Regions from separate parts of the Chitinolyticbacter meiyuanensis genome, predicted to be linked through region 2. Evidence: predicted binding sites of a transcription regulator. Region 2 holds the regulator's gene; the other holds the start of a gene.

Region 1 (15,261 bases), 1.1 Mb from region 2:
ATGCCGGTGCTGACGCCGATCGGGCTCGATCCGTCGCACCCGTTCCCGCGTATCCTCAACAAATCGCTCAATTTCATCGTCGAGCTCGAAGGCCGCGACGCCTTCGGCCGCAATGCCGAGATGGCCATCGTCCAGGCGCCACGCATCCTGCCGCGCTTCGTGAAGATGCCCAAGGAAGTGAGCGGTGCCGAGCACGGCTTCGTGTTCCTGTCGTCCATCCTGCATGCCCACGTCGACGAGCTGTTCGCCGGCATGCATGTGCTCGGCTGCTACCAGTTCCGCGTCACCCGCGATTCGGATGTGACCGTCGACGATGAGGACGTGAAGGATTTGCGTGCCGCGCTGGAAGGCGAATTGAGCCAGCGCTCCTATGGCGACGCGGTACGGCTGGAGGTGGCGGACAACCTGCCGTCCCACCTGCAGGAATACCTGAAGGAGCAGTTCCGCCTGGAAGACGGTGACGTGTTCCGGGTGAACGGCCCGGTGAACCTGGTGCGGCTGATGCAGGTGCCGGACCAGGTCGAGCGCCCCGAGCTCAAGTTCGAGCCGTTCATGCCCGGCCTGCCTGCAGAGCTGCGCAAGCAGCCGGATCTGTTTGCCGCCATCCGCCATGGCGACGTGCTGCTGCATCACCCATATCAGAGCTTCACTCCGGTGATCGACTTGGTGCAGCAGGCCGCGCGCGATCCGCACGTGGTCGCGATCAAGATGACGGTGTACCGCACGGGCAGCGAATCGGCGCTGATGGATGCGCTGGCCGAGGCGGCGCAGCGCGGCAAGGAAGTAACCGCGGTGGTCGAGCTGATGGCGCGCTTCGACGAGGAAGCCAACATCAACTGGGCCGCCAAGCTCGAGCGTGCCGGCGTGCACGTGGTCTACGGCGTGTATGGCTACAAGACGCACGCCAAGATGCTGCTGATCGTGCGGCGCGAGGAAGGCAAGCTGAAGCGCTACGTGCACGTCGGCACTGGCAACTATCATCCGCGTACCAGCAAGCTCTACACCGATTTCGGCCTGATGACCGACAACGAGGACATCACCAGCGATGTGAACGACGTGTTCATGCAGCTGACCGGCCTTGGCTTGGCTGGCGACCACAACGCGCTGTGGCAGGCGCCGTTCACGCTGCAGCCCAATTTCATCAAGGCGATCGACCGCGAGATCGCCCACGCCAAGATCGGCCGCAAGGCGGTGGTCATCGCCAAGATGAACGCGCTGTTGGAGCCGACCATCATCGACAAGCTGTACGAGGCAAGCCAGGCCGGCGTGACCATCCACCTGATCGTCCGTGGCGTCTGCGCGCTGCGCCCCGGCATTCCGGGGCTATCGGACAACATCAAGGTGCGCTCCATCATCGGCCGCTTCCTCGAGCACCACCGCGTCTACTACTTCTACAACGACGGGGCCGAGGATGTGTATCTCTCCAGTGCGGACTGGATGGGTCGCAACCTGTTCCGCCGGATCGAGATCGCCTTCCCCGCGATCAGCCCCAAGGTGAAACGCCGGGTGATCCGCGAATCGCTGCGGCCCTACCTCGTCGACAACGTCCAAGCCTGGGAAATGCTGTCGGACGGCCGCTATCGCCGCAAGGCAACGCGCGGCGCCAAGGAGCGTTCAGCCCAGGCCATGCTGCTGGCCGAGCTCGCCGCCAAAGCCCGCAACTGATGGATCTGATCCTCTGGCGCCACGCCGAGGCCGAGGATGGCAACGACGATCTGGCCCGGGCGCTGACCAGCACCGGGCGCAAACAGGCGCGCAAGATGGCGGCGTGGCTGGCGCACCAGCTGGCCGGCCAGCCGGTGCGGGTCGTCGCCAGCGCTGCCCGCCGGGCGCAGGAAACGGCGCAGGCGCTGACGCCACATCCCGAAATCGATGCCCGGCTCAATCCCGGCGCCCGCGCCGCAGCCTATCTCGAAGTGTGCGACTGGCCGCGCGGCGATGGCCGGGTGGTGGTGCTGGTCGGCCACCAGCCGACGCTGGGCCGGGCCGCCAGCCTGCTGCTCACCGGTGGCGAACTCGACTGGAGCCTGAAGAAGGCCTCGATCTGGTGGCTGCAGCGTCGGGTGAAGGACGGCGCGGTGCAATACCTGCTGAAGGCCGTGCACGCCCCCGATCTGTAGCACCGCTGTCACGCGGCTGCGGCATGCTGGGCGCAAGGCTGGCTGCAAGAAATTGAGCGACCGCAAACCTCGTGCATTGGTGCCTGCAGGCCAGTGTGCTGCGGATTAAGCTCGCATCGGGCCAGCATTGTCTCGGAGGACGCACCATGTCACACCGCTATCACCTGATCGCCAAGCCGCGCCTGCCCGACGCGTTGAACAAACCCAGCTTCCTTGCGCGTCAGCGCGACCAGCAGCCGTTTTCCTGGATCCGCCTCGATGCCGCCGAGCATGGCAGGGAGCAGCCGGCCAAACCGGTAGCGCAGCCGGAACCGCAGCACCACTAGCGGGCGGGATGGCCGCTGCATCCTGCTAGCGGCCGTTCCAGGGCTGGAAACGACGACGCGGCTGGTAGCCGCGTCGGGAGGGTCAGTTGTTGCCGGGCTCCTGTAGCGCCAGCGCCAGGCTCTCGCGATAGTGCTGGGCCGCGGCCTCGGGCCGTTCCAGCTTTTCCAGCAGATTCGCGAGTTCCGCGTGCGCCACTGCAGTGGCCTGCACGGCGATGCTGGCCTCGAGATAGGTCTGCGCCTTGCCCCACAACGCGCGTTCGCGGCACAGCCGGCCCAGCGTCAGCAGCAGCTCGTGGTCGTCGCGGCGGGTCTTGAGCCAAGCCTCGGCCTGCTGCAGCTGGCTCTGCACGACGTCGCCTTCCAGCGCCAGCGTGCCATAGCGCAATACCAGCTCGCCGGACCAGTCGGCCGCCAACGCTTCCTCGATCGCTTCGCGTGCGAGTTCGGGTTGCTGTTGCTCGCAGAAGGCATCGACCACGGCCAGTACCAGTTGCGGCGCGGTGCGGTCGCTCGCGGGCAGGCGGGACCACCAGTCCTTCAGTTCCTTCAGCGAACGTGGCTTGCCGGCCAGCGATGCCAGCTGCGCCTGCACCCGCAGCCGGCTGGCCTGGGCGGCATCGATCGCGTCGCTCTTGGCGAGCTGGTCGACCAGCCGTAGTACCGCTTCCTGGTTGCCTTCGCGCTGACGGAGCCGCAGCTCCAGCTTGAGCGCGGCGGTGAGCTTGGGCGAGATCGCGCGTGCCTCGCCGATGGCGCGATTGGCATCGTCGTAGCGGCGTTCGTCGAGATAGAGCTCGGCCTCGGTCATGGCCAGCGCCAGATGCTGCGGGCCCAGCTTGGTGCGCAGCCGTTCGAAATACTGGTCGCGGCGGGTGTAGTCGCGCATTGCATGGGCCGCGCGCGCGGCGAGCAGCCCGTTCACCGCGAGCGCTTCCTGGCCACGGCTGGCGGCGAAGGCGTCGGCAGCCAGCCGCTCGGCGCGCTGGTAACGGCCCTCGAAGAAGGCGATGCGCGCCTCGCGCTCCAGCTCGACCGAGGCACGGTTGCGCCGGGCATCGCGATAACGGCGTACCCGTTCTGGCAGGCCGCCAAGCTCGCTGCCGACCTTCAGTGCGCCGTACAGCAACACCGTCACCAACAGCAGCAGCACGATGAACACATTGAGCGACAGCTCGATCCGCCACGGCGGGATGAACAGCAGCGCATAGCCGGTGTTCACCCGGGCGAACATCATCAATCCGACCGCAAGCGCGGCCAGTGCGATCAGCCAACCCAGCGCCTTCACTGTTGCACCTCCCGCGTGCTGATGCGGGCGCTACGCACGGCGGCCAAGCTCTCGGCGAGGCTGGGCAGCTGCATCGACAGCGTCTGTTGCGACAGTTCGGCCAGCGTACGCTGGGTGTTGTGCGTTTCGCGGGCGTCGCGATCGAAGTAGCCGGCGAGGTACTGGTCGACTGCCTTGAGATCGGCACGGAAGGCACCTTCATTGCGCAGCAGCAGCGCGGTGCGAGCGTCCAGGAGGCGCAGCTTCACGTTCTCGCGCAGGAAGAAGGCCTGCTCGGGCGTGAGCAGCATGGCTTCGGGCTTGTCCATTTCGCGGATTCGCACCAGCTGGCGCAGTTCGCCCCACAGCTCGCTGCCCAGGCGCTCGAACCAGTTGCGGGTGTCCGCCTTCGACGACGGTGCTGCGGCATGGTGGTAGCCATCGACGGCCAGCGGCAGCTTGTCGACGGTGCCGACGAGGCTGTCGAGCTTGGCCGAGATGCCGACCACGTCGAGATAGGGTTGGGTCTTCAGCCGGTCGATGTCGCGCGCCACCGCCTGGCGCACGGGGATCAGCTCGGGCCGGTCGAGCTCGGCGAGCTTGTTCTGCACCGTTTCCAGCCCGACCAGCGCGCTTGTCACGTTGCCGGCCAGCTGCAGCTGCTGGCTGGCGAACGACAGCGTCTGTTCCAGATCGGCCAGCACGCGTTGCGTTTCGCTGCGGGTGAGTGCGTCGTACAGCGTGGCGAGTGTCGCCTGCTGCGATTGCGCCTCGGCCTGCCTGGCGGTGACCTGGGCAAGCTCGCGCTCCAGCGTGCGCAGCCGCTCGTTGGCTGCTGCTTCACGCGCGGTCGCGGCATTGGCTTGCTGCGCATGGCGTGCCAGCTGGTCGCCAACCTCACGCTTCATCGCCTCGGTGGCCTGCTGCTGGTACAGCCAGACACCGGCCGCTGCGGCCAGGGCGATGGCTGCCAGCACGGTACCGGCGGACGGCGCGAAGCTGCGTTTCGGTTTGGGCGCGGCAAGCGCGGCGGAGAGCGAGTCTGTTTGCTGCGTCATGTGTACCTAGGGCCTGTTTACAGGTGTTTCACGGCGCTGGGGCCTGCGCTATTGCGCATAGTGGCGGTGCACTGCGTCGACGATACCGGCATCGCCGGCGGCAGTCAGCGTGACGTGGCTGACGCCGAGTTGCTGCAGGGCCGCAACGATGCGCGGATGCGGCGCAAAATACTGTAGCGATTGTAGCCGCTCGCGGGTGACGGCTCCAATCGCGGAAAACAAGTGTTGCGCGGCTTCGGAGCTGGAAATGACCACGCCATCGCAACCGGCGGCGAGCTCGGCGGCAAGGTGGGCTTCGTCGAACGCCGGCGGCAGCCGCCGGTAGGCGGCCACGGTGGTCAATGTGGCGTGCCGCGCGGTCAGGCCTTGTGGCAGCACCTCGCGGCCGCCGTCGCCGCGCAGCAGCAGTGCCTGCTTGCCGGCGAGCGGCATCACGCGGTCGAGTTCGGCGAGCAGGCCTTCGCTGTCGTAGCGCTCGGTGGGCGCGATCACCCGTGCGATGCCCAGCTCACGGGCCCGTGCGGCGCTGCCGGGCCCGACCACGGCGGCGGGCAGGGGGGCGGGCCATGGCGTGTTCAGCCGTTCGAACACGGCGTCGAGTGCTGACGGGCTGACGAAGATGGCGAGATCGAACTGATCGAGCCCGGCCAGCGCGGCGGTGAGCGGTGCCGGATCGAGCGGTGGTGCGATCTCCAGCAGTGGTAGCCGCACCGCGATGGCGCCGGCGGCAGTCAGCTGCGCTGCCAGTGCATCGGCCTGATTACGCGGCCGGGTAACCCAGATGCGGCGGCCGGCGAGCGCGCTCATGCTTCCTTCAGCGCTTCCAGGATGTCCGCTGCGCCCTCGGTCAGCAACAGTTCGGCCACCTTGAGGCCCAGGCCGTCGGCGGCGGCGCGGGTGCCGTTGGCCTCACCGTAGACGATGCGGCTGCCGTCGGGCAGGCCGACGCAGCCCCGCAGGCGTAGGAAGCCGTCGTCATCCTCGGCGAAGGCGGCGAGCGGAATCTGGCAGGAGCCGCCGAGCCGACGCGACAGCGCGCGCTCGGCTGTGACGCAGGCGGCGGTTGCGGCATCGTTGAACGGCGCGAGCAGCTCGGCGAGGTCGGCACGATCGGCGCGGATCTCCAGGCCCAGCGCGCCTTGGCCGGGGGCCGGCAGGCTGTCGTCGAAGTGCATTTCGTCGCGAATGCGCTCGCCGAGGCCCAGGCGCTTGAGGCCGGCGGCGGCGAGCAGGATGGCGTCGTAATCGCCCGCATCGAGCTTGGCGAGGCGGGTGCCGACATTGCCGCGCAGTGGCTTCACTACCAGTTCCGGGTAGCGGGCGCGCAGTTGCGCCTCACGCCGCAGGCTGGAGGTGCCGACCACACTGCCGGCGGGCAGCTCGGCGAGGCTGGCGTAGCGGTTGGAGACAAAGGCATCGCGCGGGTCTTCGCGCTGGCCGATCGCGGCCAGGGCAAAGCCTTCGGGCAGTACCATCGGCACATCCTTCATCGAATGCACCGCCAGATCGGCGCGGCCTTCGGCCAGGGCCTGCTCCAGCTCCTTCACGAACAGACCCTTGCCGCCGATCTTGTTCAGCGTCACATCGAGGATACGGTCGCCCTGCGTGGTCATGCCCAAGAGTTCCACCGTCAGGCCCGGGTACTGGGCCAGCAGCCAGTCGCGTACGTGATGCGCCTGCCACAGCGCCAGCGGGCTTTCACGGGTGGCGATGACGATGCGGTCGGGAAGAGGCATGGCGGCTGGGTTTCTGTAGAAAACACAGATTTTATCATGCGGGGGCAAAGGCTTAGCCGCTGCGGCATGGATGTGAAAACGCCCGGCTTCGGCCGGGCGTAAAGAGAACAGGAAAACGATCAGCGTCGGCTGCGCTATGCAGCCAAGGTTCAGGCCAGGTCGAAACGATCAGCGTTCATCACCTTGGTCCAGGCCGCGACGAAGTCCTGCACGAACTGCTGCTGCGCATCATTGCTGGCATAGACCTCGGCCAGCGCACGCAGCTGCGAGTTGGAGCCGAACACCAGGTCGACCCGGGTGCCGGTCCACTTCACCGTGCCGCTGGCGCGATCGCGCCCTTCGAACACATCGGCTGCATCCGATACCGGTCGCCAGGCGGTGCGCATGTCGAGCAGATTGACGAAGAAGTCGTTGCTCAACGTCCCTGGCCGCTCGGTGAACACGCCATGCGCGGCTTGGCCGACATTGGCACCCAGCACGCGCAGGCCGCCGACCAGCACGGTGAGTTCCGGCGCGGTCAGCGTCAGCAGCTGCGCCCGGTCGATCAACAGTTCCTCGGCTGCCACGCTGTAGCGCCCTTTCAGGTAGTTGCGGAAACCATCGGCGATCGGCTCCAGCGGCGCGAACGACGGCACGTCGGTCTGATCCTGCGTGGCATCGGTGCGGCCGGGCGTGAATGGCACCGTCACCGCGTGCCCGCCCAGCTTCGCCGCCTGCTCGATCCCCGCACAGCCTGCCAGCACGATCAGGTCGGCCAGCGAGATCTGCTTGCCACCGCCCGCCGTGCCATTGAATTCGGCCTGGATGCCTTCCAGCTTTTGCAGCACCTGCGCCAGCTGCGCCGGCTGGTTGACTGCCCAATCCTTCTGCGGCGCCAGCCGGATGCGCGCACCATTTGCGCCGCCGCGCTTGTCGGAGCCGCGGAAGGTGGAGGCCGACGCCCAGGCGGTCGACACCAGTTCCGACACGGTAAGGCCCGACGCCAGCACCTTGGCCTTGAGCGCCGCGACATCGGCGTCGTTGACCAGCGGGTGATCGGCCTTGGGCACCGGGTCCTGCCAGATCAGTTCCTCGGCCGGCACTTCCGGGCCGAGATAGCGCGCGCGCGGGCCCATGTCGCGGTGGGTCAGCTTGAACCAGGCGCGGGCAAACGCATCGGCGAACTGGTCCGGGTTTTCCATGAAACGGCGCGAGATCTTTTCGTAGGCCGGATCGAAGCGTAGTGAGAGATCGGTGGTGAGCATGGTCGGCACCAGCTTCTTCGCGGGATCGTGCGCATGCGGGATGGTCGCGCCGGCGCCCTTGGCGACCCACTGGTGGGCGCCGGCCGGACTTTTGGTCAGCTCGTACTCATAGCCGAACAGGTTCCAGAAGAAGTTGTTGCTCCACTTGGTTGGCGTCGTGGTCCAGGTGACTTCCAGGCCGCTGGTGATCGTGTCGCCCGCCTTGCCGCTGCCGAAGCTGCTTTGCCAGCCCAACCCCTGTTCGGCGATATCGCCTGCTTCCGGTTCGGCGCCGACATGCGATGCGGGCCCCGCGCCGTGCGTCTTGCCGAAGGTGTGGCCGCCGGCGATCAGTGCCACTGTCTCCTCGTCGTCCATCGCCATGCGGGCAAAGGTTTCGCGGATATCGCGCGCCGCTGCGAGCGGATCGGGATTGCCATCCGGGCCTTCCGGGTTCACGTAGATCAGGCCCATCTGCACCGCGCCGAGCGGGTTTTCCAGCACGCGCGAGTGGATGTCGCCGTCGGCATCATCGTCGGTGACCAGTACCGCGTCGTCCTCGCCCTTGGCCACGCCCGGCGAGCCGTGGGCATAGCGCACATCGCCGCCCAGCCAGGTCTTCTCCGCCCCCCAGTACACGTCCTGATCCGGTTCCCACACGTCTTCGCGGCCGCCGCCGAAGCCGAAGGTCTTGAAGCCCATCGTTTCCAGGGCCACATTGCCGGCGAGGATCATCAGGTCGGCCCAGGAAATCTGCTTGCCGTACTTCTGCTTGACCGGCCACAGCAGGCGGCGCGCCTTGTCGAGGTTGACGTTGTCCGGCCAGCTGTTGAGCGGCGCGAAGCGCTGCTGGCCCCTGCCACCGCCGCCCCGCCCATCGCCGATGCGGTAGGTGCCCGCGCTGTGCCAGGCCATCCGCACGAACAGGGGGCCGTAGTGGCCGAAATCGGCGGGCCACCAATCCTGTGAATCGGTCATCACGGCGGCCAGATCGCGTTTCAGCGCCGGCAGATCAAGCTGCTTGAACGCTTCGCGGTAATCGAACGCGGCGCCCATGGGATCGGAGAGCGAAGAATGCTGGTGCAGGATGTTCAGGTTGAGCTGGTTGGGCCACCACTCGCGGTTCGAGGTGCCGCCGGTGCCCTGGCTGGTGAGCGCGCCATGGAAGGGGCACTTGCCCTGGCTTTCTACATTGCTGTTCATCACTTTCACTCCAACGACTACTGCACGGATGGAATGGATGTCGCCAGCTGGCTTGCCCGGCAGCATCCGGTTGCTTTGCGTGGTGGGCCTTGCACGGCGCTGAGCAGCTTTACGCGCAGTGGCGCCAAGATGGTGAATGGGCTGTGAACCGATCGAACCCAGTATCCGACTCGTTATCGCAAATGAAAAATTGATTAAATATTGAATAAAAATAGCGTAAAGCTATGAATAAGAGGTAGCCCATGCTGAATGGCGGCGAAAGCGCCATATGCATTTCGGGTAGGACAATCGGTGCGCTTGCGCAAGATGGTTGCCACTGCCGCGCTTCACGCCGCCTCGCGCAGCGTAAAGCGGTCGAACCGGCTGGCCAGCATGGAGAGCAGTTGCGAAGCGGGAGCGCCGACGGGATGGCGGATCAGTTCATCATCGCGGCAGCCGGTGGGCCGGAAGCACTGCAGCGCGTAGTCGCGCACGCCCAGTGCGGCAAGTCGATCCGCCAGTCGTACTAGCGCGGCATGGTCTTGCAGCAGCGGGTGCCAGGTGGTGCGGCATTCGAAGGCAACGCCGCTTGCCAGCAGCAGATCGAGCGAACGCTGCGCTGCCACGCCGCTGCTCGCCACGCCGGTCACGTCGGCGTAGTCGGCAAAGTCATGCTTCACGTCGAAGCCCACCCAGTCGAGCTGCGGCAGGCACTGCCCGAGCCGCGCCGGATAGGCGCCGCCGGTGTGCAGCGCCGTCTTGAAGCCAAGTGCGCGCACCTGTGCCAGCATCTCCGGCAGCCTGGCCTCGACCAATGGGTCGCCACCGCAGAACACCACGGCGTCGATCAGGCCGCGCCGGGTGGGCAACCAGCCCAGCAGTTCATCCCATTGTGGCGCGCCCGGCGGCGAGGCGCGCTGCTGCAGCGCCGGGTTGTGGCAGTAGCGGCAGCGCCAGGGGCAGCCGGCGACGAACACCACGCAAGCGAGCTCGCCCGGCCAGTCGCAGCCGGAAAACGGCACGAAGCCGGCCAGCCGGGGCGGCCGGCGGGCTTCGTCGTGCAGGCGCAGCGCGGTGTTCACCTCAGCGCTCGCGGAAGAACGTCCGCTCGGCAAATTCGCCCTGCTTGCCGGTATTGAACGCCGACACCGGCCGGTGATAGCCCATCACCCGGGTCCAGACTTCGCAGCGGGTGCGTTGTTCGTCGGGCAGGGCTGATGTGGTCTGGGCATCGCTGGCCAGGTGGCGTTGTTCAGCGAGATCGGTCATCGCGGTAGTCCTTTAAGAGTGGTTGGTGTCATTCGGCACAGCAGGCTTCGCGCTGTTGCAGTAGATCGGCATCGCACTTGGGGCAGAACGCGTGGTGGCCAGACAAATAGCCGTGCTTGGGGCAGATCGAGAAGGTGGGCGTCACCGTCACATAAGGCAGCCGGTAGTTGGAAAGTGCACGCTGTACCAAGCGCTTGCAGGCCTCGGCCGACGAGATGGCCTCGCCCATGTAGAGATGCAGCACGGTGCCACCGGTGTATTGGCGCTGCAGCGCCTGCTGGCGCTCCAGCGCATCGAACGGATCGTCGGTGTAGCCGACTGGCAGTTGAGTGGAGTTGGTGTAGTACGGCTGCTCGAAGCTGCCGGCCTGAAGGATGCCGGGGTAGCGCTTGCGGTCCTCGCGGGCGAAGCGATAGGTGGTGCCCTCGGCCGGCGTCGCTTCCAGGTTGTAGAGGTGGCCGGTCTCCTCCTGGAAGCCGGTGATCCGCTGGCGGATGTGCGCCAGCAGCCGCAGCGCGAAATCGTGGCCCCAGGGTGTGGAAATGTCTTCGGCATCGTGCGTGAAGTTGCGGATCATCTCGTTCACGCCGTTGATGCCTAGCGTGCTGAAATGATTGCGCAGCGTGCCGAGATAACGCCGGCTGTACGGGTAGAGCCCGGCATCCATCAGCCGCTGGATCACCTTGCGCTTCAGCTCCAGCGATTGCTTGCCCAGCTCCAGCAGCAGATCGACACGGCGCAGCAGCCCCGCCTCGTCACCGGCATATTCGAAGCCGATCCGTGCGCAATTGAGCGTGACCACACCGAGCGAACCGGTCTGCTCGGCACTGCCAAACAGGCCGTTGCCACGCTTCAATAGCTCGCGCAGGTCCAGCTGCAGCCGGCAGCACATCGAGCGCACCATCTGCGGTTCCAGATCCGAATTCACGAAGTTCTGGAAATACGGCAGGCCATACTTGGCGGTCATCTCGAACAGCAGCGCGCTGTTGGGGTGATCCCAGGCGAAATCCTTGGTGATGTTGTAGGTGGGAATGGGAAAGGTGAACACGCGCCCCAGCGCATCGCCTTCCATCATCACCTCGATGTAGGCGCGGTTGATCAGGTCCATCTCGGCCTGCAGTTCGCCGTAGTTGAACGGGCATTCCTCACCGCCCACGTAGGGAATCTGCTCGCGCAGATCCTCGGGGCAGATCCAGTCGAAGGTGAGGTTGGTGAAAGGCGTCTGCGTGCCCCAGCGGCTGGGCACGTTCAGGTTGTAGATCAGCTCCTGGATGTACTGTTTCACCTGCGCATACGAGAGCTTATCGGCGCGCACGAATGGGGCCATATAGGTATCGAACGAGCTGAAGGCCTGCGCACCGGCCCATTCGTTCTGCAACGTGCCGAGGAAATTCACGATCTGGCCGATCGCGGCCGAGAAATGGCGCGGCGGCTTGGCCTCCACCTTGCCCGGCACACCATTGAAGCCCTCGTGCAGCAGCCGGCGCAGGCTCCAGCCGGCGCAGTAGCCGGCCAGCATGTCCAGGTCGTGGATATGGATCGCGCCGGCGCGGTGTGCCTCGCCCACCTCGCGCGGGTACACGTGGTTCAGCCAGTAGTTGGCGATCACCTTGCCGCTGGTGTTGAGGATCAGCCCACCCAGGCTGTAGCCCTGGTTGGCATTGGCCTGCACCCGCCAATCGCTGCGTTCCAGGTATTCGTTGATGCTGGCGGCCACATCGACCACGGTGCGCGTGTCCTCGCGCAGCCGGCGGTGCGATTCGCGGTAGCCGATATAGGCGCGTGCGGTTTTCAGGTAGTTCACCTGCAGCAGCACCGTTTCCACCGCATCCTGCACCGCCTCGATCTGCGCCGTGCCGCCGTCGTCGAGCCGCATGCACACCGTGCACGCCAGCTGCGCCGCACGCTCGTCATCGAACTCGCCAGTAGCTGCACCGGCGCGCGCCAGCGCATCGGCGATCTTGGTGGCATCGAACGGCACGATGCGGCCATCGCGTTTGCAGAGGTATTGCGGAGAGAGCGCCGAGCCCAACATCTTTGTGCTCCTTGAGGGGATGGGCACAATATATTGTGGTTTGGTGGGGAAATTCGGATGAACTGGGCTGGGGTTGATGGGGGTCAAAAACTGACGAGGGAGGGGGGATGTGCCTGCGGCACGGGGTGTAGAGGGCTGCCTTTGCCCGGCGAGTGGTGGCGATGGCTCGCGCTTCAGTGTTCCCTCTTTGGAGCAAGGGGGTGAGGGGGATTTGGTTGGATGTACAGCCTGCGCGGTTTTGTGTGCTACAGCTGGGAAGACACTAGTTAGCGCCTACGGCGCGGGTTTTGATGCCGGTTCCGCCCGGCGGACGGGTTCATTTCTTTTGCTTCGCCAAAAGAAACGAACCAAAGAAAAGGCGACCCCGTGCCTTACGGCCCTCTGGGCTTCCCTCAGTCGGTCGCGAGCCTAAGGTCTCGCTCCACTCCTTCGGCGCTTGGCAAAGGGGAGGAAAATTATGTGTCGACGTATGAGCTATGATGAAACGCCTTTGGATCAAGCCGGTAGGCGAACGAAGGACTTCACTTGCACAAATTTCAACATTTGACCCCAGCATTCCTACGGCCAAGGCCTTCCATGCCGAACGCGTCCCGCAAGATCTCGATGGCAGCAAGGCTGCGGCATGAAAGGAGTGGTTCAATGCTCACGGCGATATTGAACGGCAAAAAGCGTGGCTCTGGCTTGGCTGGTTTGGCGCTGCACGAGGTCGAAGGCGCCGAGGACATTCTGACCAGCTCGGTGTTCGAGCGAATTTCTTATTTTCCCGATCTATTGGTTGATGCATTTCTGAGGGAATTACTGACTACTGACTGCCACTGGGGGGCAATCCGCGAGTTTTGCTACTGGCCTCGGTTAAATCTGGATCAACAGCAGGTGGAACCCGATTTGCTAATCCATGCCGAGCATTCCATATTGATTGAGGCAAAGCGCTGGGATGGGGCGTGTCAGCAAAACCCATTACAAATAGCGAATGAGATTTTTGCCTGCCTGCAAGCCAAGTATTTGCGGGCCGGCGATTTCGTGTTGGTGCTGGGAGGCTTGCCCGAGGATGAAATGACGATCCGTGATCAATTCGAGCGAAATGTACGTTGCTTGCTCGCCAATGCTGGTGTAACGACAGAGGTCAAACTTGTGCTGCGCAGCTGGCGCCAGCTGTATGCCGCCATTGAGAAGGTCTGCTCGCAGCAAGCTGAACCGGCATTTAAGCGAATACTCAACGATATTGAATCGGCATTTGCTTGGCACGATGTGCGCCTAATGCCCATGCCGTGGTTGCATGACATGCCCACGGCTTCTCCGGCAAAGCTGGCCTGCGACACGGTCAATCTTTGGCGGCCAGGCACCAATGTTCATTTCGGCAGACTTGACATTGCGTGGGGATTCACTACTGAGTGCTTTGATTACTGGAGGTAGAGGCAATGGCCCAATCCCTGCAGGAAAAACTGGTGGAGGTGCGCCGCGCCTACCGCCTGCTGGCAGATTACCAGCAGCGGTTGGTGGAGCTGCTGGAATACATCAGAAAGCAACTGGGCTTTACTCAGTACCATCACATTTTCAATTCTGGAAATACCGGGGTGCCGTCACCTTATCGTTTGGCACAAAGCAGCGAGGGAGGAGTGTGGGCTCTACCCTTATTGTCCTCGCAATTATTCTGGATCAAGCACAAAGGCCAAGATGACCCGATACACTTGCAGCAGGCTGGCGACTGGATGATCTGTGCGATTTTGCGATCCGATGCCCATGGCGATAAAAGGATTCCTTGGTTGGATACAACCGAGCGTACTACTCCTGAAGAAAGCGTTAGTGAAATTAGTTTCTGCTTTTATCGCTGTGATGAATCACCCTTGGAAAAACCAACTGGTTTACTGGTGTTTACGAACCCAATGATTGGCCGCCCATTGGTCAGGTCAGTGCGGCGAATCAACCCAGCGGTTTTCGCATGTATGTTGACCGCATCGATCTGGCCGATCTGAACTCGGAAGAGGCAGTAAAGGCAGCCATCGGAAGGCTACGAGCGGATGTAGAGAAAGCGTTGGATGCCAAGCTTTAGGTAGCATCCCAGGCTCCACCTGCCGTTCGGAATCAGATCGTGCTGCGCCATGGCGCTAAGTAGACCCCTCTGTAACATGCAAGAAAGCGAGAACTTGACCGAGCAGCAGCCCCTCAAGACGTGTAGAACGCACCCGTGAAGGACCGCGTTTCAGAGGCATTTGCTTTGGCAGCTATGCAGGCTCGCGGTTTTCCTCCCCTTTGCCAGCACCGAAGGACCGGAGCGAAACCCTAGGCTCGTGACCGACTGAGGGAAGCCCGGAGGGCCGTAAGGCACTGGGTCGCGTTTTCTTTGGTTCATTTCTTTTGGCGAAGCAAAAGAAATGAACCCGTCCGCCGGGCGGAACCGGCATCCAATCACTGCGCCGCAGGCGCTAATCGCCAAATACACCACGGGCGCCGCCGCCCAATTCCCCTCTAATGCCCCTTCTTCGGCCACAACAACGCCGGCGCAGCAATCCCGATCGCTAGCGCGAGCAAAATCATCGCCGCCTTCACGATGTTGTAGCCGGCATCGACCAGATGCGGCTGAGCCTGGCTCGCGTCGGTGACGGTGGCGAGCTGCAGCAGAGCCTGCACGGCCTTGTACATGTAGGTGCCGGGCACCATGGGGATGGCGGCGCAGACGGCGTAGACCGGGGCGGCCTGGCGGGCGCGGCGGCTCCACCATTCGGCACAGATGCCGATCAACAATGCGGCGAGCAGGGTGCCGAGCACGATATCGCTGCCGGCGTGCAGCAGGCCGAAGCGCAGGCCGTGGCCGGCCAGCGCCAGTGCGCACGACAACCACAGCGTGCGCGGTGGCACGTTGAACAGCACGGCAAAGCCGAGTGCAGCGGGGATGGACCAGAGCTCGACCAGCCAGCTCATGCCAGCACCCGCAGCGCCAGGCTCATGCCGATGCCGATGCCGAGCACGAACACCGCGCTCATCGTCAACCGCACGGTGCCGTTGAGGTAGTTGCCGCTCAGAAGATCAGCCGCGCCGTTGATCAAG
Region 2 (15,261 bases):
CTACGCGATGGCCGCGCTGGCGCTCGGCGTGATCTTCATCTACATGATCCTCGCCTCGCAGTTCGGCCATTTCCTGCAGCCGCTCGCCATCATGACGTCGTTGCCGCTATCGCTGGTCGGCGTGCTGCTGGCGCTGCTGTTGATGCGCAGCACGCTGAACATCTTCTCCATCATCGGCGTGATCATGCTGATGGGCCTCGTCACCAAGAACGCCATCCTGCTGGTCGATTTCGTCAATCACCTGCGCCGCGAAGGACGCGAGCGCGCCGAGGCGATCGCCGAAGCCGGGCGCGAGCGGCTGCGCCCCATCCTGATGACCACCGCCGCCATGGTGATGGGCATGCTGCCGCTGGCACTCGCCGTCGGCGACGGCGCCGAACAACGCGCACCGATGGCACATGCCATCATCGGCGGGGTGATCACCTCCACGTTGCTCACGCTGGTGGTGGTGCCGGTGGTGTTCACCTGGCTCGACGACCTGGGCAGCTGGCTGCAGCGCAAGACCGGTTTCACGCAGAAAACCGACTGAAGCGCCGTCGGGCCGGATGTCAGCAATGCCACACGGCACCGTGTTTCCCGGCGCTCGTCGCTTCGGTTAGAATGCCCCACTTCGATCCAACCCATTCGGACAGGTAAGCGGCCCATGCTGACAGGTAGCCTGGTGGCAATTGTCACCCCCATGTTTGACGACGGACGTCTCGATTTCGACCGTCTGCGCAAACTGGTCGACTGGCACATCAAGGAAGGCACGCAAGCCATCGTCGCAGTCGGCACCACCGGCGAATCGCCCACAGTGGATGTCGAAGAGCACATCGAGGTCGTCCGCGTGGTGGTGGAACAGGCCGCTGGCCGGGTGCCAGTGATCGCCGGCACCGGCGCCAACTCCACCCGCGAAGCGATCCACCTGTCGCAACGCGCCAAGGCCGTTGGCGCCGCCTATGGCCTCTCGGTCGTGCCCTACTACAACAAGCCGACCCAGGAAGGCCTGTACCAGCACTACAAGGCCATCGCCGAACAAGGCGGCCTGCCGACGCTGCTTTACAACGTCCCCGGTCGCACCGTTGCCGATATGAGCAACGATACCGTGCTGCGCCTGGCGGCAGTGTCCGGCATCGTCGGCATCAAGGAAGCCACCGGCAACCTCGAACGCGCTGCCGATCTGGTTCGCCGTGCTCCCAAGGATTTCCTGCTCTACAGCGGCGATGACGGCTCGGCCCTCGCCTTCTTATTGCTGGGCGGCCATGGCGTGATCTCGGTCACCACCAATGTTGCACCCGGTCGCATGCAGCAGATGTGTACCGCTGCACTCGCCGGGGACATCGCCACTGCCCGCGAACTCAACAACAGCCTGCAGGGGCTGCACAAGCACCTGTTCGTCGAAGCCAACCCCATTCCGGTGAAGTGGGCGCTGGAGGAAATGGGCCTGATCGGGCCCGGCATCCGCCTGCCGCTCACCCGCTTGTCCGACGGTGCCCAAGACGTCGTCCGCCAGGCCATGCAGATGGCCGGTGCGCTGTAACCGCAACCCTTAACGCGAAGCCAGTTCATGAACGTGAAGCCCCGCCTGCTGTTCGTCCTGCTCACCGCAGCCCTCGCTGCCTGCAGCTCGGACGACATCCTGATGCAACGCAAGGTCGATTACCGCTCCGGCAGCGACAACATCTCCAAGAACAGTCTCGAAATCCCACCGGATTTGACCGCCCCTGCCAACGCTGGTGGCTACGTGCTGCCCGGCAAGACCGTGGTCGAACCGGTCGCCAAGGCTAAACCCTCCGAAGGCGAGAAGGCAGCACCTGCACAGAGCGCCAAGGCCCAGCTGATGCAGGCCGGCGGCCAACGCTGGCTGGTGGTGCAAGGTGATCCCGCCAAGGTCTGGCCGGAAATCCGCGAATTCTGGCTGGATCAGGGTTTCCTGCTAGCGATCGACAATCCGGGCATCGGCATCATGGAAACCGATTGGCTGGAAAATCGCGCCAACCTGCCGCAGGACTGGGTGACCAAGATGCTGCGCAAGGTGGCCGATCAGTTCATCACGACCGGCCTGCTGGACAAATTCCGCACCCGCATTGAGCAAGGTGCTGAAGCGGGCACTACCGAAATCTACATTTCACATCGTGGAATGGAAGAAGTGTTTGCAGATGGCTCGAACGAAGCCATGATCGGCGCTGCTGATGCCCAGACCAAGACCGTGTGGGTGCCTCGCTCCACCGACCCGGAGCTCGAGGCAGAAATGCTGTCGCTGATGCTGCAGCGCCTTGGCATGACCGAGGAGCAGGCCAAGGCAGTGGTCAAGCCGGCTGCGATAGCCAAACCACGCGCCACGCTGGTACAGAACAATGCCGCGCTTGCCATTGACGACAACTTCGATCGTGCCTGGCGTCGTGTCGGTTTGGCACTCGATCGGGTCGGCTACGTGGTCTATGACCGCGACCGCAGCAAGGGTGTCTATTTCGTGCGCCACGCCGATACCGACATCGCCGAGGAAAAGAAAACCGGCTTCTGGTCCAACCTGGGTTTCGGCGGCAAGGACGAAGCTACGGCGAAAGTTCAGCCAGAGTACGAAATCCGCTTGGCCCCGCAGGTCAACGGCACCCTGCTCACCGTGGCCGGCAAAGATGGCTCCGTAGTCGATGCGGACAATCGGGGCAAGCTGCTATCGGCGCTGCAATCCCAGTTACGCTGATCGGCGCAACGCCAAAAAAAACGGGTGGCTCAGCCACCCGTTTTTGTTTATCCCTTTCGGTTCACAGCCAGTGCAACAGCACCCAGAGCAGCGCAATCGCGTAGCCTGCTGCCACGATATCGTCGAACATCACGCCAAAACCGCCGTGCACCTTGCGATCAAACCAGCGTATCGGCCATGGCTTCACGATGTCGAACAGGCGGAACGTGGCAAATGCCAGGCCCCAGCCGAGCACGGTGAACGGCACCGTGCACAACACCAGCCACATGGCGACGATCTCGTCGACGACGATGCCGCCATGGTCATGCACGCCAAGCGCCCGCCCGGTACGCGAAGCCGCCCAGCACCCCAGCGCGAATGCCGGCAGGCACAACCAGGCAATCTGAATGGGCGACAGCAGCAACCCCAACACTGCGTAGAGCGGCAGGGCCAGCAACGTGCCCCAGGTGCCCGGTGCGCGCCGGGCGAGTCCGCTGCCGAAACCCAGTGCGATGAAGTGGGCCGGGTGGGCCGTGAGGAAGCGCCAGGTCGGGCGGACCAGACTGGAAGCGGGGTGCGTCATGCAGCGAAGTGGTCGTAGCCGTGCTGCGCCAGCGTCACTGCCTGCGCCCGGCCATCCTCGACCCGCACGCCGCTGCCAACCTCGATCCGGCCGACGCAGCTCAACGGCAGCCCCAATGCCTGGGCCAGCTCGCGAATTCGTGCGCTACGTGCCGCCGGCGCGGTGAAGCACAGCTCGTAGTCATCCCCGCCCGCCAAAGCCAGTTGCTGCTGCAGCGGTTCCGGCAAGCCCGCCAGCATCGGGGAGCGTGGAATGCGTGACCAATCGAGCACCGCGCCGCAGGACGAGCGCTCACAGATATGCGCCAGATCGCCGACCAGGCCATCGGAGAGATCGAGCGCCGCCGTGGCCAGCCCACGCAGCCGCTGACCGAGCTCAAGGCGCGGTGTCGGCCGGTCGAGCCGCTCGGCGCAATGCGCCATTGCCGACGCATCGAGGACCAGTTGCTGACCTTGTCGCACCATCACCGCAGCTGCAGCCGCGCCCAGCTCACCGGACACCCATACCTCGTCACCCGGCTGGGCACCGCTGCGCAGCAGTGGCTGGCCGAGCGGCACTTCACCGGCAACCTGGATCGAGATCGTCAATGGGCCGCGCGTGGTGTCGCCACCAACCAGCTCGATGCCGCTCGCTTCGGCCAGCGCATAGAAACCACGGGCGAACGCGGCCAACCAGTCGGCATCGGCGCGCGGCAAGGCCAGCGCCAGCGTGCACCACGCCGGCTGCGCGCCCATTGCCGCGAGGTCGGATAGATTGACCGCCAGCGCCTTGTGCCCCAGCGCTTCGGGATCGACGTCGGCGAAGAAATGGCGCCCCTCGACCAGCATGTCCACCGACACCGCGAGCGCCATGCCGGGCCGCGGCGCCAACAGCGCGCAATCGTCGCCGACACCCAGCAGCGCCCGCTTGGCGGGGCGCTGGAAATAGCGGGCGATCAGCTCGAATTCGTTCACGGTCAGCCGCGGCGCTTGGCGCGGACCGCCTCTACCTCGGCCGCCCGCACGGTGGCGGCCAGCTTGTCGAGCACGCCGTTGACGAAACGGTGACCGTCGGTGCCGCCGAAAGTCTTGGCAAGCTCGATCGCCTCGTTGACGATGACCGGGTACGGCGTGTCGGGCGTGTGCAGGATCTCGAAACCGCTGGCAAACAACACCGCCGCCTCCACCGGGCTCACTTCCTCGAACGGGCGGTCGATATGCGGTTCCAGCGCATCGCGCAGCGCGGCCGGGTCCTTCAGCACGCCGTAGAGGATGGTGCGGAACAGCGCCTCATCGGCGCGGCCGAAGGCGGTGCTGCTTTCCTTCAGGTAGCGCTCGATGCCACTGACGGTATCGCCGGTCAGCTGCCACTGGTAGATGCCCTGCACGGCAAACTCGCGGGCGCGGCGGCGGGCCGACTTCGGCTTGGCCGGTTCAGCGGGAATGGGGATGTGTTGCTCTTCGGTCATGGTCTGGCCTTATGCGGCGATCTGTTTCAGGAGTTGGGCCATCTCGACGGCGACGCGCGCGGCATCGACGCCCTTGTCGGTCTGGCGGGCTATGGCCTGCTCTTCGTTCTCGACGGTGAGGATGGCATTGGCAATCGGAATGCCGGCGTCGAGCCCGACGCGCGTCACCCCGGCGCCCGATTCGTTGGCAACGAGTTCGAAGTGATAGGTTTCGCCACGGATGATGCAGCCGAGGGCCACCAGCGCATCGAACCGGCCAGTGCGGGCCAGCGCCTGCAGCGCCAGCGGGGCTTCCAACGCGCCCGGCACCGGGTAGTGGGCGATCTCGGTGACGCCAAGCCGTTGCAGCTCGCTGCTGCACGCGGCATTGAGCGCACCGCAGATGGCCTCGTTGAAGCGGCAGGTGACGATGCCGATGCGCAAGCCGCGACCGTCAAGGTCGGGCAGCGTCTGTTCGCGGTTGGGGGTAAAGCTCATGGTTGCATCCTGCAATGAAGCGCCCCGGCTGCACGCCGGGACAGGGGTATCGGTCCGACTCGCTCAGCACGCCGGCGAGGCGAAGCCGGTAATCTCGAGGCCAAAGCCGGCCATGCTGGGTATCCGCCGCTCGGGCGAGAGCACGCGCATCTTGCCCACGCCCAAGTAGCGCAACATCTGCGCGCCGATGCCGAAGGTGCGCAGATCCCACTTGCGCGGCGTCTCGAGCTGCAGCTCGGGCAAGGCGCGGGCCAGCAGCTCCTGGCCACCTTCGGGCCGGTGCAGCAGCACCATCACGCCGCAGCCGGCATCGGCGATCGAGGTCAGCGTCTGGCGCACGCTCCAGGAATGATTGCATGCGCCCAGGTCCAGCCAGTCGATCACCGACAGCGGCTCATGCACCCGCACCAGCGTTTCCGCATCGGGCTGCGGTTGGCCCTTGACCAGCGCCAGGTGGGTGGCATCGCTCATCTTGTCGCGGAACACCGCCATCTCGAATTCGCCGGCAAAGGTATCCACCCGGCGGCGCCCGATGCATTCGATCAACGATTCGTGCTGGCTACGGTAATGGATCAGGTCAGTGATAGTGCCGACCTTGAGATCGTGCTGCTCGGCAAAGGCCAGCAATTCGGGCAGCCGCGCCATGGTGCCGTCGTCGTTCATCACCTCGCAGATCACCGATGCGGGCTGCAGTCCGGCAAGCTGCGCCAGATCGCAACCGGCCTCGGTATGACCGGCACGCACCAGCACGCCGCCCGGCTGGGCCAGCAGCGGAAAGATATGACCAGGGGAAACGATATCGCTGGGCTTGGCGTCGAACGCCACCGCCTTCTGTACGGTGAGCGCGCGGTCATAGGCGGAAATGCCGGTGGATACGCCTTCGGCTGCCTCGATCGACACCGTGAAGTTGGTGCCGTGGCTGGAACCGTTATGGTTCACCATCAGGGGCAGGTTGAGCTGCTTGCAACGCTCGGCCGACAACGTCAGGCAGATCAGGCCACGCGCGTGCTTGGCCATGAAGTTGATCGCCTCCGGGGTGACGAACTCGGCAGCGATCACGATGTCGCCCTCGTTCTCGCGATCTTCCTCGTCGACGAGGATGACCATCTTCCCGTTGCGGATATCGGCGATGATGTCCTGGATGGCTGAAATCGGCATGGCGTGCGGCAAAGAGCAAAAGTCTGGCAAGGATACCTTGTTGTGCCTGCCTTGGCTGCAGTGAAAGTCCTGATGCCTCCGGTTTACGCTGCAGCAGTCCGTGCCGTATATTCGAAATTGATAATATTCATTCGCAGCACGCCGTCATGTCCGACAATGACGGGATCGACCAGGCCAGGTTCAGGAGGAGATCGACGGTGGAGACGAGTTCGCAGGCCGACATCACGCTGTTCCTGGCATCGTCGGTACACGACATGAAGAATTCGCTGGGCCTGCTCGGCGGCATGGTGGAAAAGCTGGTGGGCGAGCTGCCGCCCGACAGCGGCGCCGACCGCGCCGACTACGCACACATGTTGTACGAGCTCAAGCGCATCAATGGCAACCTGATGCACCTGCTCACCGTGTACAAGCTCGGCAACGCACTCTACCCGTTCGACCCGGTGCCCGCGCTGGTCGCCGATCTCTATGCCGATCTGGTGGTGCAGAACCGGGTGCTGTACCAGACCCGCCAGCTGCAGCTCGACATCGATGTGCCGGACGACCTCACCGGCTATTTCGACGTCGACCTGATCGCCGGCGTGCTGGGCCACGCCCTCGTCAACGCCGCCAACTACACGCGTGACACCGTCCGGCTGTCTGCGCGCGAACAGCACGGCGAGCTCGAACTGCGGGTGGAAGACAACGGCCGCGGCTATCCGCCAGCAATGCTGCTCGACAGCCGTGCCGGCCTCACCGGCGTCGACTTCTTCAGCGGCAGCACAGGGCTCGGGCTCTATTTCGCGCACGAAGTCGCGCGCCTGCACCGCAACCGCGACCATCTCGGCAGCCTGCGCCTGGAAAACGGCGGCGTACTGGGCGGCGGCTGTTTCGTGCTCACCCTTCCCTGATTCGACTCCATGGCTACCTCTCTCCATCCGCTCGCCCGCTATCAGTGCCTCGTCATCGACGATTTCCAGGGCATGCGCAGCATGCTGCGGGACATGCTGCGCGAATGCGGTGCCAAGGACATCGAGATGGCCGCCAGCGGCAAGGAGGCGATCTCGCTGCTGGCGGAGCGCAAGTTCGACATCGTGCTGTGCGACTACAACCTCGGTGCCGGGCGGAATGGCCAGCAGGTGCTGGAAGAAGCCAAGCTGCGCAACCTGATCGGCCCGGCCTGTACCTGGATCATGATCACCGCCGAGAAAAGCGCCGACTGGATCATGGGGGCAGTGGAGTACCAACCCGACGCCTACCTGATCAAGCCGATCACCACCGAGCTGTTGCTGAACCGGCTGGAACGCATCGCCGCCAAGAAACGCGCGTTTGCCGACATCGACCAGGCCATCGTCAACAAGCAGTTCCTGCGCGCCATCGCACTGTGCGACGACAGGCTGAAGACCGACGCCGCCAACGCCGCTGAGCTGCAGCGCATCAAGGGCCAGTTGCTGCTGTCCGCCGGCAATCTCGACGCAGCACGCACGCTGTTCGAGCAGGTGCTCGCGGCGCGCGAACTCGCCTGGGCACGCACCGGGCTCGGCCGCGTCTGCTACGAGCGGGGCGACTACACGGCCGCGCGTGATCACCTCACGCAGGTGATCGCCGCGCAGCGCACCTATCTGGAAGCCTACGACTGGCTGGCCCGCGCGCAGCAGGCGCTGGGCGACGACGAGGCGGCCGAGGCCGTGCTCGCCGATGCACTGAAGCTCTCGCCCAATTCGCCGCAGCGGCAGAAGAACCTGGGCCAGCTCGCGATGAAGCGCGGCGACCTCGCCATTGCCGACGCCGCGTTCCGCAAGAGCATCCTGGTTGGCGAGCATTCCATCCTCAAGACGCCGGATGCCTACATCGGGCTCGCCAAGGTCTGCAGCGCCAGCGACAACAATGCCGAGGCGCTGAAGGTGCTCGGTGCCGTGCAGCGCCAGTTCGACAGCGACGACGTGAAGCTGCGCGCCAAGTCGGCCGAGGGGCTGATCTACAAGCAGGAGCACCAGCTGGCCAAGGCCAACACGCTGGCCGCCGAGGTGGACGAATTGCTGAAGGGCGGCGGCGGCCAGCCGGACGACGCCGCCAGCATCGAGGCGGCCGAGCTGCTGCTGGCCACCGGGCGCAAGGACAGCGCGGTGAGGCTGTTGCAGCAGGTGGTGAAGAACAACCACGAGAACCAGGGCCTGATCGCCCAGGTGCAGACGGTATTCGACAGCGCCGGCATGCGCCAGGAAGGTGCCCAGCTGGTCGAGGGTAGCCGGCGTGAAGCGCTGGACCTGATGAACCGCGGCGTGCTGCTGGCGCGCGACGGTAAGCTCAGCGAAGCCATCGACGCAATGCGCGCGGCCAGCACGGCCTTGCCGAACAATGCCCGCGTGCTGCTCAACTTCGCCTCGGTCGCCGTGCTGTACCTGCAGCGCGAGGGGCCTGACCGCGCCCTGGTGGCCGAGAGCCGGCAGGCACTGCTGCGCGCCAACCAGCTCTCGCCAGGCGAAAAACGCTTCGCCCAGCTGATGGATGCGCTGGCGCTGCTCGCCTAGGGCTGCTTCGGCGGCGGCGGCGCTTCCACGCGCGATTTGGACTTGAGCTCGTTGCAGTGCGGACAGAAGTAGCTCTTCGCACCGCAGGCCTGCATCACGTCCAGCGGCTTGCCACAATCGGGGCAGGGTATGGCCTGTTCACTCATGCGACATCTCCCGACAACGATGCGGGATCGGTCATCCGCAACGTGATTCGCTGGTCCGCGCCGACCATGCGCCGCTCGATCAGCTGCGGTGCAATCCGGTCCGCGAGGCTCGCCAGCGTGAAGTCGGCCAACGGCTTGCCGCGTCCGATCAGCACCGGCGCCTGGTACAGCACGATCTCGTCGATAAGGCCGGCAGCGAGCAAGGCACCGGCCAGCACGCCGCCGGCCTCCACCGTCGCCTCGTTGAGTCCGCGCCGGCCGAGCTCGGCCAGCACGCCGGCCAGATCAACGCGCCCGTCCGCGCCCGGCAGCAGGATGACTTCGGCACCGGCCGCCTCAAGCAGCGCCCGGTTCGGGTTGTCGAACGCGCCGACGATCAGCACGCCCGGGGTATGCAGCAGCTTGGCCGAAGCCGGCGTGCGCAGCGTACTGTCGAGCACCACGCGCATGGGCTGGCGCCCCTGCCACAGCACGCCGTGCGGCTCACGCACTGTCAGTTGCGCGTCGTCGGCCAGCACCGTGGTTACGCCGGTCAGCATGGCGCAGGAACGCGCCCGCAGCCGCTGCACATCGGCCCGCGCGGCCGGCCCGGTGATCCATTGCGATTCGCCGCTCTCCAGCGCAACGCGCCCATCGAGGCTGGCCGCGAGCTTAAGCCGCAGCCACGGCCTGCCGCGCACCATACGCGAGAGGAAGCCACGGTGGTGCACCAGCGCCTGTTCGCGCAACAGTCCCGACTGCACCGCGACACCCGCTGCAGCAAGCCGCGCCAGCCCCTGCCCCGCCACGAGCGGGTTGGGATCGCGCAGCGCCGCGACCACACGCGCCACACCGGCAGCAATCAGGCCATCGGCACACGGCGGGGTGCGCCCATGGTGGCTGCAGGGTTCCAGCGTCACGTAAGCGGTCGCGCCGCGCGCCGCCTCGCCGGCCTGGCGTAGCGCCATCACCTCGGCATGCGGGCCGCCGGCCGCTTGGCTGTGGCCACTGCCGACCACCACGCCGCCCTTCACCAGTACGCAACCGACGCTGGGATTGGGGCTGGTCAGGCACTGGCCACGCTCGGCTAGGCGTAGCGCCTCTTGCATGTGGCCGTGGTCTGCCGCCGAAAAGCTCATGGGCGCGCCACCGGCGACAATTGCAGCGCGGTCCAGACCTCATCGACCGCCTGCGCGCGCGCGGGATGGAAGCCACGGGCCGACATCATCTCCTCGACCCGTGGCTGGTCTAGATCGCTGCGCAGCACCCCGGCCCGCGGCCAGCACAGCCAGACCAGACTGCTCGGCGTGAGCATCGGCGCCAGATCGGCCCAGCGGGCAGCCAGCATGATACTGTCCGAGACGAACAGCACGGCAATATCGAGGTTGCAGTCGGCCTGCTGGGTGCCGTCGGGCAGCACCGAGAACAATGGCCTTATCGCATCGGGCAACGCAACCAGCGCATAGCGCTGGCCTGAGACGAAGCCCAGCTGCTCGGGCAATGTGGGTGGACGCATGGCTCAATCCTTGGACTTGTCCACTTCCTTGATCACGTCGCGGAAGTCGTCGAGGTCGGAAAAGCTGCGGTAGACCGAAGCGAAGCGGATATAGGCCACCTTGTCGAGCTTGGCGAGCTCATTCATCACCATCTCGCCCACCTGGCGCGACATGATTTCGCGATCGCCGACGGTGAGCACCTTCTGGATGATGCGGGCGATCGCCTCGTCGACCAGCTGGGTCGGCACCGGCCGCTTGTGCAGCGCGCGATGGAAAGAGGTGCGGATCTTCTCGCGATCGAAATCGACGCGCTGGCCGTTGGCCTTGACCACCTGCGGCAGGCGCACCTCGGCAGTCTCATAGGTGGTGAAGCGTTTGTCGCACACGGCGCAGCGGCGCCGACGACGCACGGTATCGCCTTCCTCGGACACGCGCGAATCGACCACCTGGGTATCGGGTGATCCACAGAACGGGCATTTCATGGGAGCGGTTCACCGGTTGTGTTGGTCTGCCGCGAGGATAACCCGCATCCGCGGTACGGCGAAACGGTGCCTCCACGTGCAAGCGTCGCAGCGCGATTTGCCAGCCTTGTCGGCATGGGCCTGCCAGGCACGCTCAGCCCGTACCACGCGCTAGCATGGCAGCGCTGTTCAACACCGGAGGCCGCTCAGGCCAGGAGGCAGGTATGCGCACCGTCCTTTCCACACTCAGCCCAACCTGCACTCCCACCCTACGCGCCCTTGCGCCCTACCGGACTACCCATGCGCCAGCTTGCCCTGCACGACATCAACCTCGCCCACGCACTGCTTGAACCGCTTGCCGCACGGCATCTCGCCGTACACGCGGTCCGGCACGGACAACGACCCGGCTCACTCTGGGTCGATACCCTGCCCTCCCCCTGCATCGTCCTGGTCGGCTGCGACCTGGGCTGGTACCTCGGCGGCACACCCGGCCCGGCGACCGACCTTATTGCCCTCGGTGGATTGATCCCATCCACCGCCTACCTGATCCACGATGGGCCGCATTGGCTCGCCCAGTTCCCGCTCTTCCTGCACAACCAGGTAGCCCGTCCCCACCCCCGCATCGTGCTGCGCCGCACGCTCGTCCCAGCCGAGCCATATCCAGCGCCGGTGCCATATCGCACCGTGCCACTGGATGCCGATGATACTGCGCTGGATGCCAGTGACCGGCACGCCCTTGATCGCTGGCTGGAAAACGATCGCGGCACCGATGTCGACACAGCACTCGCAGGCAATATCGGCCACGCGCTGTTCGACGGTAAGCAATTGCTTGCCCTTTGCCTGACCGAATTGGTGGCAAATGAACGTGCCGAGCTTGGCGTCTGGGTCATGCCGGAAAAACGGCGGCAAGGCCTCGGCCGGCAGGTGGTGCAGCACCGAGGTAGGCTGGCACAGCCTTGCCAACAACCGGCCATCGCTGGCGCTTGCCCAGCGCTGTGGCTTTCTGCCCTTTGCACACTACGCCGCCCACAGTGCGCTGCTGCCGGCTGAATCACCCGATGCCTTGAGCCGCGCCGAATACATCGACTGGGCGTTGCACTACGAGGCCGCCCGCGAGTTCGATCCGTGGTTCCGCGTGCTCGCCGCCGAAGCATGAGCCCCTGCCGGCGAGGTCGAGCAGGCACTGGCCAATCTTGCCCCTCTGCCGGCGCACGACTGGCAGCCGCTGCTCAGCCAACGCTGGCGCCTGGCCCCTTTGCGGCACGACCCACGCTTTGCCGGTTGGCTGCGGCCCTGACCCGGCGAAATCGCGCTTCATCGCGGGTGTGTAACCCGCGCTGCCATGCCATTTTTCACAGCCGCACCGTGCAATCGGCATGCTTTGCTGTCTGCAACAGGCTCCAGCCGGAGCCGCTTGCCGGATATGCCCAATGCCCAAGTCCAACTCGGTTCGAACCGTTCCCCTGCGCGCCACGCTCTGCCGTGGTGCGTTGCTCACCGCCCTGGTTCTGCCAGGCACGGCGCTGGCATCGATCGCCGTCGCCCCGATGCCACGTCAGGTCGATGTGACCGACACGCTCGACGTGACGCTGCTGGTATTCGACGACGGTCAGGCCGGTGAGCCGCCTGCGGCGCTGCAGGCCAGCCTTACCGCTTATCCTCAGCCGCCAGTGGCGATCACGCTGAATCGCATGGCCGATCCGCCAGCGGTGCCCGGCCAGCCGCGCAAGGTGCGCTATTCGGGCACGGTGCCGCCCACGGTGCGCGGCGAGGTGCGGCTCGAACTGCTCGATCTCGATGTGGCGCCGATGATGATCGGCCTTGCGCGGCGCACCGATGCCGAGCCGGCGCCACTGCCAGTGGTAAGCGAGGCCACCGTCGCCACCACCGCCGTGGTCGATCCCCCAGCAGCCGGTGCGGCACGCGCGCCGCAGGAAAACCCGGCGGCACTCTCGCGACTGTCGTTCCAAGATCCGGTGTACTTCGCTGTCGGCGTCAACGGCCGGGAATACACGCAGTTCCAGTTCAGCTTCAAGTTCCGCCTGTTCGAGCCCGACACCCCGCAATCGCGCTCACTGCTCGACAATCTCTACATCGGCTACACCCAATCCGCGCTGATGGACCTCGCAGCCGACTCCTATCCGATCCACGATTCGCTGTACAACCCCAGCCTCTACTACTACCTGCCCGACACCGGCCTCAACGCCGGCTGGCTGACCCGCACCTCGTTCGCAGCCGGTTACGAGCATGAATCCAATGGCGAGGACGAAGCCGATTCACGCGCGGTGGAGCTGTTGTTCGTCAAGCCGACCTTCTACCTCGGCGACCCGGCCGACTGGCACTGGACCTTTTCCCCCAAGCTCTACTACTACGCGAAGAAGGGCGACTACAACCAGGACATCGAGGACTATCGCGGCTACGGCGACTACCGCTTCACCTTTGGCCACCCGCAGTCGCTGGAGCTCGCCGCCACGCTGCGTACCGGCACCAAGGGCTACACCAGCGGCAAGCTGGAAGCGACCTACCCGCTGTCGCAATGGGTGCCCAGCATGATGGGCTACCTCTACCTGAGCTACTTCGAAGGCTGGGGCGAGACCCTGATCGATTACAACCAGCGCAGCAACGCGCAGTTCCGCATCGGCTACAGCCTGTGGCGGTAACGGCAAGAACCGCTCAGCCCGGGCAGGTGAAGCGCAGTACGTGGAAACGCCCGCTGCGGTCGACCTCGCCCGGCAGCAGGGTCAGCGGCCGGGAAAACCCCGGCATGTCGGTCACCAGCGTGTGGAACTCGCCGTTCTCGCCGCAAGGGTCGACGTTCGGCGGCAGGCTGGCGAGCCAGGCGGCGTCATACCAGGCAGCGCAATGGCGGCCATCGAGCTGATCGGTATCGACCGTGACCACGCGGGTGCGAATGCCGCGCCCAAGGATCTCCGCCGCCAGCGCTGTCGGTGGCTCACCCATCAGCGGAAACACGCTCTGCCAGCCGGCGGGCTCGATATAGCTGCGGCGGTAGTCGGCGATGCCGTTGTGGAACAGATCGCCGAAGGCAATGGCCTCGATGGCAAGTCCACTCACCTTAAGCCCGTCGACCACGCAGCGCTGGTATACCGTATTGGCCGGGAACACCTGCGGCAGCGCGATGGCGACCAGTGGCAGCCCCAGCCGTTGCGCCTGCGCCTTGACCACTGCCAGTGGCGTGTTCTGGTAGGGCACCCAGCCATCGACATGGGTGGTACAGAGGCCAACGACGTTGTAGCGCGCGTCCTCGCGCAACCGCAGCAGCGACAGTGCGGAATCCTTGCCGGAAGACCAGCTGACGACGACGTTGAGTGAGGCATCCATGATGGTCTTCCGGGGTGAGGGACAAAAACAAACCCCGTGCGCGTGCAACGGGGTTTGTTTTTGTCACCGGCCTGCGCCGGCAACGGATCAGCCGTAGACCGGGAAGCGCGCGGTCAACGCCTTCACGCGCTCGGCCACGGCGGCGAGGTGGGCCTCGTCGTTCGGGTTGTCGAGCACATCGGCCACCAGGTTGGCCACTTCGATGGCCTCGGCTTCTTTGAAGCCGCGGGTGGTGATCGCCGGAGCACCGATGCGAATGCCCGAGGTCACGAACGGGCTTTCCGGGTCGTTCGGGATCGCGTTCTTGTTCACGGTGATGTGCGCCTTGCCCAGCGCTGCATCGGCGGCCTTGCCGGTCAGGCCCTTGGGGCGCAGGTCAACCAGGAACACGTGCGATTCAGTGCGGCCCGAGATGATGCGTACGCCGCGCTCGGCCAGGGTCTTGGCCATGGCTTGGGCATTCTTGATCACCAGCTCGGCATAGGCCTTGAATTCCGGCGTCGCCGCTTCCTTGAACGCCACAGCCTTGCCGGCGATCACGTGCATCAGCGGGCCGCCTTGCAGGGTCGGGAACACGTTGCTGTTCAGGCTCTTCTCGAACTCCGCCTTAGCCAGGATGATGCCGCCGCGCGGACCGCGCAGCGTCTTGTGCGTGGTCGAGGTGACGAAATCTGCATACGGCACCGGGTTCGGGTAGACGCCTGCGGCGATCAGGCCAGCATAGTGCGCCATGTCGACCATGAAGTAGGCGCCAACCTTGTCGGCGATCTCGCGCATGCGTGCCCAGTCGAAGCGCAGCGCATAGGCCGAGGCGCCACCGATGATCAGCTTCGGCTTGGTTTCAAGCGCGATGCGTTCCATCTCGTCGTAATCGATCTCTTCGTTTTCGTTGAGGCCGTAGGGCACGATGTTGAACAGCTTGCCCGACAGGTTGGCCGGCGAGCCGTGGGTCAGGTGACCGCCATGGCCCAGGTTCATGCCCATCACGGTGTCGCCCGGCTTC

What was found. Region 2 encodes NrdR, which represses ribonucleotide reductase genes. Its sites were predicted from a motif close to AAANACNATATATNGTNTTT; they were not measured.
Region 1: FLM21_RS01540 (ribonucleoside triphosphate reductase) is a predicted target of NrdR. The motif match lies at 12,238-12,257, and genes of this name have one in related genera.

Annotation. Positions count from the first base shown of each region.
Region 1 covers NZ_CP041335.1:341,770-357,030, forward strand. The annotation lists gene ppk1 (polyphosphate kinase 1) at 1-1,665, shown strand, start outside; gene FLM21_RS01495 (SixA phosphatase family protein) at 1,665-2,120, shown strand; gene FLM21_RS01500 (hypothetical protein) at 2,267-2,446, shown strand; gene FLM21_RS01505 (heme biosynthesis HemY N-terminal domain-containing protein) at 2,529-3,734, opposite strand; gene FLM21_RS01510 (uroporphyrinogen-III C-methyltransferase) at 3,731-4,771, opposite strand; gene FLM21_RS01515 (uroporphyrinogen-III synthase) at 4,820-5,578, opposite strand; gene hemC (hydroxymethylbilane synthase) at 5,575-6,507, opposite strand; gene katG (catalase/peroxidase HPI) at 6,657-8,933, opposite strand; gene FLM21_RS01530 (anaerobic ribonucleoside-triphosphate reductase activating protein) at 9,260-9,994, opposite strand; gene nrdD (anaerobic ribonucleoside-triphosphate reductase) at 9,996-10,181, opposite strand; gene FLM21_RS01540 (ribonucleoside triphosphate reductase) at 10,210-12,216, opposite strand; gene FLM21_RS01545 (F-box domain-containing protein) at 12,856-13,629, shown strand; gene FLM21_RS01550 (PM0109 family protein) at 13,635-14,189, shown strand; gene FLM21_RS01555 (threonine/serine exporter family protein) at 14,683-15,135, opposite strand; gene FLM21_RS01560 (threonine/serine exporter family protein) at 15,132-15,261, opposite strand, start outside.
Region 2 covers NZ_CP041335.1:1,466,400-1,481,660, reverse strand. The annotation lists gene FLM21_RS07135 (efflux RND transporter permease subunit) at 1-529, shown strand, start outside; gene dapA (4-hydroxy-tetrahydrodipicolinate synthase) at 644-1,519, shown strand; gene bamC (NlpB/DapX family lipoprotein) at 1,547-2,683, shown strand; gene FLM21_RS07120 (phosphatidylglycerophosphatase A family protein) at 2,745-3,245, opposite strand; gene thiL (thiamine-phosphate kinase) at 3,242-4,198, opposite strand; gene nusB (transcription antitermination factor NusB) at 4,201-4,692, opposite strand; gene ribH (6,7-dimethyl-8-ribityllumazine synthase) at 4,702-5,169, opposite strand; gene ribBA (bifunctional 3,4-dihydroxy-2-butanone-4-phosphate synthase/GTP cyclohydrolase II) at 5,233-6,327, opposite strand; gene FLM21_RS07095 (sensor histidine kinase) at 6,525-7,214, shown strand; gene FLM21_RS07090 (tetratricopeptide repeat-containing response regulator) at 7,224-8,834, shown strand; gene FLM21_RS07085 (YfgJ family double zinc ribbon protein) at 8,831-8,980, opposite strand; gene ribD (bifunctional diaminohydroxyphosphoribosylaminopyrimidine deaminase/5-amino-6-(5-phosphoribosylamino)uracil reductase RibD) at 8,977-10,098, opposite strand; gene FLM21_RS07075 (hypothetical protein) at 10,095-10,475, opposite strand; gene nrdR (transcriptional regulator NrdR) at 10,479-10,937, opposite strand; gene FLM21_RS07065 (hypothetical protein) at 11,217-11,966, shown strand; gene FLM21_RS07060 (phospholipase A) at 12,347-13,576, shown strand; gene FLM21_RS07055 (Dph6-related ATP pyrophosphatase) at 13,590-14,258, opposite strand; gene glyA (serine hydroxymethyltransferase) at 14,346-15,261, opposite strand, start outside.